One region of the Streptomyces sp. A5-4 genome, then DNA from elsewhere that is predicted to be linked to it. Evidence: riboswitches for the same ligand, from Rfam matches in the RefSeq annotation. Region 1 holds a riboswitch; the other holds the start of a gene.
What was found. A riboswitch is a leader RNA that binds a small molecule or an ion and turns the genes downstream of it on or off. The one in region 1 is predicted to bind cobalamin.
Positions count from the first base shown of each region.

Region 2: another riboswitch for cobalamin. It lies ahead of ACLLJJ_RS27275 (ribonucleoside-diphosphate reductase subunit alpha); the one in region 1 lies ahead of ACLLJJ_RS12295 (CbtB domain-containing protein).

Region 1 is NZ_CP178591.1:2,695,041-2,698,242, reverse strand. Features, by position in the region: gene ACLLJJ_RS12305 (class F sortase) at 1-619, shown strand, start outside; gene ACLLJJ_RS12300 (CbtA family protein) at 681-1,454, opposite strand; gene ACLLJJ_RS12295 (CbtB domain-containing protein) at 1,472-1,690, opposite strand; cobalamin riboswitch at 1,724-1,851, opposite strand; gene ACLLJJ_RS12290 (glycoside hydrolase family 6 protein) at 2,329-3,202, shown strand, end outside.
Region 2 is NZ_CP178591.1:5,811,870-5,815,071, forward strand. Features, by position in the region: gene ACLLJJ_RS27275 (ribonucleoside-diphosphate reductase subunit alpha) at 1-1,974, opposite strand, end outside; cobalamin riboswitch at 2,114-2,236, opposite strand; gene ACLLJJ_RS27280 (YbdD/YjiX family protein) at 2,371-2,574, opposite strand; gene ACLLJJ_RS27285 (carbon starvation CstA family protein) at 2,571-3,202, opposite strand, start outside.

The sequences.
Region 1 (3,202 bases):
GACGCTGCTGCTCGGCCTGTCGCTGTGGGGGCGTGGGCTCACCGAAGGACCCGGCGGCACCTCCGCCCCGACCACCGGCGACGTGGCCGCGGTCGGCCGCCCGCTGGGGGTGCCGCTGCCCCCCGCGCACGAGCCGCAGAAGGGCGCGCGTCCGCAACGCGTCGACGTGCCCTCGATAGGTGTGACGGCGCCCGTCGTGGAGAGCGGCCTCGACGCGTCCGGCGCCGTCGACCCCCCGCCGTACGACCGGCCGTCCACGGTCGGCTGGTACGGCAGCGGCACCCGGCCGGGCGCCGCGGGCGTGGCCCTGCTCGTCGGCCATGTCGACACGGAGAGCAAACCGGCCGTGTTCTACGGCCTGAGCGCCACCCGCCCCGGCGAGCTGATCCGGGTGACGGGCACCGACGGCTCGGAGCTGGAGTTCACCGTCGACGACGTCCAGGTCTTCACCCGCGAACGCTTCGACCCCCAGAAGGTGTACGGCCCCCGCCAGAGCGACCGGGCGGAACTGCGCCTGATCACCTGCGGGGGCACGTACGACAAGACGGCCCGCACCTACACGGCGAACGTGGTGGTGTCGGCCTACCTGACGGGGACGGGCAGCACCGGCAGGAGCTGACCGGGCCCGCGCGGCAGAGCCGGCGGGGAACTGGCGGCGACCGCCGGGGAGAGCCGGCCGGTTACGCCGTCACTCCCGCGGCCGGAGCCGTCGCCGCGGGCGCGCTGCGGGCAGCCGCCCGCAGACCGAGCGCGCCGAACACGCCGGCGAACACCGCCCACAGCAGGGCGTGCGAGGCCAGCGAGAGCACCCGGAAGTCCCACAGCAGCGTCGCCGCCACCGGAACCTCGTCCGGGTTGCCCGGCAGTGCGAAGAGGACCGCCAGGGTCGCGACCGCGGTGACGGCCACCGCGACCTGGCGCACCGGCACCGACCGGTCGGCGAGGCGTACGTACACCTGCCAGGCCAGCAGCATGCCGAGGATGCCGATCACGACGGCGGCCAGCCACAGCGACTGGCGATCGGTGACCGTGCCGGAGTCGCCGACGCCCGGCGGGTTGGCCGGGTAGCGCAGTCCGGGCAGCAGGGAGACGGCCACGAAGGCCGCCGAGCAGAAGACCAGGGCGCGTGACCACGGGCGGTCGCCCGGGGCGGTACGCCGGTTGATCAGCGCGTAGGCGACGGCGAAGAGCACGCCGAGCGCGAGGCCGGCGACCACCGCGGTGACCACCAGGCCGACATGCTGGGTGGTGCGGGTGAACAGTTCCTCGTGGTGCGCGACGGCCGTGCCGGCCGCTTCGTGCGCGTGCTCCTTGGCGGAGCGTGCCTCTTCGAGGCGTATCGCGCGGTCCATCAGCGGCTCGGCCAGGAGCAGCGAGAAGAGCCCGGCGGCAAGGCCGGCCACCCCGCCCGCCGCCAGAGAGCGTCCGAGCAGGGGGAGTACAGGTGTGGACATGGTGCTTACGGTCCCGATCAGTGGCAAGGGGCACCGAAGAGGTGCCGGCCGTCGTGCGAGAACTCGTGCAGGTAGTCGCCGGTCGCGGAGACAACGGTTCCGTTGTCCATGAAGACGGCGTAGAGCGCGACCAGGGCGATGATCGCCGCGGCGGCCAGGATCAGCCAGTCGCGGGTGCTGGTCGCGGCGGACGCTCCCGCTGCGGTGTCGGTGTGCGGCGCGATGTGCGAGGACATGCCGGTGAACCTCCTTCTGGGGTTTCCACGCCCCATGGCAGGAGAACGACGGGTCAGTTCCTGGCTTCCGTGCGGGCGCCGAGGCTGCCCGTACGGTCACAGTGGCGGGACCGCCCCGGAATGGCACCGGGTTCCTGTCCACCGTCGTCTCATTGTGTGGAGTTGTCATCGGGAGAGTCCCAGCCTTGGCCGGACACTGTCAACAGGGCCGAAGGGCGGCAGGCCGCCGATCGGCCCCCGGACACGGGCTACCTGGCCCGGTCGACGGCGTGCTCCCCCCGGAGCCGCCGACCGGGCTGATCCTCGACCGTCGGCGCACGGACTGCGGGAGAAGTCCGGCGCCGATGCGGGAGGCACAGAGAAATCGGGGGAGACTGGGGCCGGGGACTTGGGCCTGTACTCGCCACTCTAGAACGGACGCACGGATGTTCCTAGGGGCCGATTGACGCCAAGTCACGGCTCTGTGGCCCACGGTGCGCCATGGGTGCCCGCGGTCCGTACGCGCCGTAACAGCTGTCCCACGGAGCGCGGAGAGCTCCTGGCGCTGTGTACGTGTGTGTCAGGATGGTTTCGACCGGTTGTGTCCGGGGAGGCGCCGGGGGGTCCTCACACATTTCAGGTGCACCAAGGGGGAGTGGATGTACGGCAGTTACAGCGGCCGTCGGCGTGTGGGTGTCCGGATTGCCGCGGTGGCGGCGGTGGGGACCGCGCTGCTGTTGACGGGCTGTTCCTCGTCGGACGGTGACGGCGGGTCGAAGCAGGATCCTGTGAAGCAGCAGCCCAAGGGCAGCGATCCGTACTGGGTCAATCCGGAAGGAAACGCCGCCAAGCAGGTCTCCACGTACGCCAAGGACGGCGACGACGACAAGGCCGACCAGATCAGGAAGATCGCCGAGCAGCCCGTCGGCGAGTGGATCGGGCCGGAGAACGCCGAGGCGGAGGCCAAGGGCTTCACCGAGGCGGCGGCCAAGGCCGACCGGGACGCGCTGCTGGTCCTCTACAACATTCCGCACCGCGACTGCGGGCAGTTCTCCAAGGGCGGAGCCGCCGACGGCGACGCCTACCGCGGCTGGGTCGACCAGGTGGCCAAGGGCATCGGCGACCGCCGTGCCACGGTGATCCTGGAGCCGGACGCGCTGCTGCACCTGGTGGACGGCTGCACGCCACAGGAGTTCCACGAGGAGCGCTTCGACCTGCTCAAGGGCGCCGTCGAGCGGCTGAAGCAGCAGCCCGGGACCAAGGTGTACCTGGACGCGGGCAACGCGGGCTGGCAGTCGCCCGACGCGCTCTTCGACCCGCTCCAGCGGGCGGGCATAGCGCAGGCGGACGGGTTCTCGGTCAATGTCTCCAACTTCCAGAGCACGAGGACGAGCGCGGACTTCGGCAAGAAGCTCTCGCAGAAGATCGGCAACAAGCCCTTCGTGATCGACACCAGCCGCAACGGCAACGGGCCGTACACCGAGGGCGACCCCAAGGAGAACTGGTGCAACCCGCCCGGTCGCGCGCTCGGTG
Region 2 (3,202 bases), 3.1 Mb from region 1:
CTGCGCGTCCCAGACGCCGAGCTTCTTGAGCTCCTCCACCAAGTAGGCGTTGACCTGGAGGAATTCACCACTGAGCGTCTCGCGCTTGAAGAGGTTGGAGACCTGTGGCTCGATGCACTCGTACACGCCCGCGATGGACGCGATGGTCGCGGTCGGCGCGATCGCGAGGAGCAGGGAGTTGCGCATGCCGCTCTTCGCGATACGGGCGCGCAGCGCCTCCCAGCGCTCCGGCCAGGTGACCTCGACGCCGTAGTGGTCGGGGTGCAGGACACCGCGCGCGGTGCGGGTCTTCTCCCAGGCGGGCAGCGGGCCGTTGCGCTCGGCGAGCTCGCAGGAGGCCTCGTACGCCGCGAGCATGATCCGCTCGGCGATACGGGTGGACAGCGCCTGCGCCTCGGGGGAGCCGAACGGCAGCTTCAGCTGGAAGAAGACGTCCTGCAGACCCATCGCGCCCAGGCCCACCGGGCGCCACTTGGCGTTGGAGCGGCCGGCCTGCTCGGTCGGGTAGAAGTTGATGTCGACGACGCGGTCGAGGAAGGTCACCGCGGTACGGACGGTCTCGTCGAGACGCTCCCAGTCCATCTCGCCCGAGGCCAGCACGAACGAACCGAGGTTCACCGAGCCGAGGTTGCACACGGCGGTCTCGCCGTCGTCCGTCACCTCCAGGATCTCCGTGCACAGGTTCGACGAGTGCACCACGGAGCCGGGCTCGGCGGTCTGGTTCGCCGTACGGTTCGACGCGTCCTTGAAGGTCATCCAGCCGTTGCCGGTCTGCGCGAGGGTGCGCATCATCCGGCCGTACAGCTGGCGCGCGGGGATCGTCGTACGGGCCAGGCCGTCCGCCTCGGCCTTGCGGTACGCCGCGTCGAACGCGTCGCCCCACAGGTCGACCAGCTCGGGCACGTCGACCGGCGAGAACAGCGACCAGTCGGTGTCCGCGTCCACCCGGCGCATGAACTCGTCGGGGATCCAGTGCGCGAGGTTCAGGTTGTGCGTACGCCGCGCCTCCTCGCCCGTGTTGTCGCGCAGCTCCAGGAACTCCTCGATGTCCGCGTGCCACGTCTCCAGGTAGACGCAGGCCGCGCCCTTGCGCCGGCCGCCCTGGTTGACGGCGGCGACCGAGGAGTCGAGGGTGCGCAGGAACGGGACGATGCCGTTGGAGTGCCCGTTGGTGCCGCGGATCAGCGAACCGCGGGCGCGGATGCGCGAGTACGAGAGGCCGATGCCACCCGCGTGCTTCGAGAGGCGGGCGACCTCGTGGTACCGGCCGTAGATCGAGTCGAGCTCGTCCAGCGGAGAGTCGAGGAGGTAGCAGGAGGACATCTGCGGGTGGCGCGTACCGGAGTTGAAGAGCGTCGGCGAGGACGGCAGGTAGTCCAGGCGGCTCATCAGCCGGTACAGCGCGGCGACCTCGTCCAGGGCGCGGACCGAGTCGTCCTCGGCGAGGCCGGACGCCACCCGGAGCATGAAGTGCTGCGGGGTCTCGATCACCTGACGGGTGATCGGGTGGCGCAGCAGGTAGCGGCTGTAGACGGTCCGCAGGCCGAAGTAGCCGAAACGGTCGTCGGCCGTCCTGTCGATCAGCGCGTCGAGCCGCGGAGCGTGCAGCGCCACGAAGTTGGCGGCGCGGTCCGCGATCAGGCCCTCGCGGTGCCCCACGCCGACCGAGTCGGAGAAGGTGTGGACGCCCTGCGTCGCCGCCTCGTCCCGGATCGTGCGGGTCAGCAGCCGGGCCGCGAGGCGGGAGTACGCCGGGTCCTCGGAGATCAGGCCGGCGGCGGCGTCGGTGGCGAGAGCACGCAACTCGGCCGCGTCAGAACCGGCGTTCCGGCCGCGCAGCGCGGCCGCGGCGACTCTGCCGGGGTCGGTGTCGGGCAGATCGGCGGTGAGGTCCGTCAGGGTCCGCAGCAACTCTGTGCCGGGTCCTTCGGTCGTCACCGTGGCAGAAGCCGGATCGACTGGCGCGATGGTCACGGGGTGCTCTCCCTCGCTCGGCTCGGGGCCGGCGGGGGAGGGGGCGCACGGGCACACCTCACCCCCGAAAGGGCGGCACACCGCATTGCGTCCACCGGCCCAACCGCGAGGCCCGGACGTATCGGCATCCGGGTCGGTCGAACCGGATGCACCGTCGGCAGGTCTCGGACTCCTGGGTGCGCGAAAGCGCACCAATCACACCGTTGCGGGACAGTTCCGGATTCGCACCGGATTTCCCTGCGGCGACAGCGAGCACGAGCATACATGTGGGGGCCGGGGGATGCCGCACCCCCCAGATGTTGTGTCGCGGGTGTTGCGGCTTCGGTTCTGTGTACGACAACGGGCCGCCGCATCCCGGCGGATGCGACGGCCCGTGCGATCACTGGGCGGAGAGCCTCAGCAGCAGCGGAAGCCCTCCCGGGGATCCGCCTCGCGGGCGTCCGTACGACTGTGTTCGAACTCCCGTCGGCTCATGACGAGGGCCTGCGGGTCGCGGGATCTCGCGTGCTCCGCATACCGGTCGTAGGCGGATTCGCCGGTCAATTCGCGGACGTACCAGCGGATCCGGCCCGCCACGCGGCGTACGTCCGAGAGGGTCATTCCCGGCTCCCCGTTCCGACGCTCGCGGCGTCGTCCTTGCGCATGCCGCCCTCGGGGCCGAGGCCGGCCGCCACGAGCTCGGCCTTCTCCTCCTTGGTGGCGAGGAGCGAGGCGGGCGCGACGAGGCGGGACTCGACGTACGGGGTCTCGCTGAGCTTGACGCTCGCGGGGTCGCGGATCGCCTTGACGCAGACCCGCGTGGCCTCGACGAGCACCACGATGATGAGGATGGCGAAGAACGCGGACAGCACGCCGTCGACCGTGGAGTTGGTGACGACCGTGTGCATGTCGCCGACGGTCTTGGCGGGTGCGATCGCCTCGCCGGCCTCGATGCCCGCCTGGTACTTGTCGCGCTGGGCGAAGAAGCCCACCTTGGGATCGGCGGAGAAGATCTTCTGCCAGCTGGCGGTCAGGGTGACCGCGACGTCCCACAGCAGTGGCACGGCGGTGACCCAGGCCCACTTGAGCCGCCCGGACTTGACGAGCAGCGTGGTGCAGACGGCGAGGGCGACGGCGGCGAGCAGCTGGTTGGCGATGCCGAACAGCGGGAAGAGCTGGTTGATGCCGCCCAGCGGGTCGTGCACGCCGACCCACAGGAAGTAGCCCCAGCCGCCGACGACGACCGCGC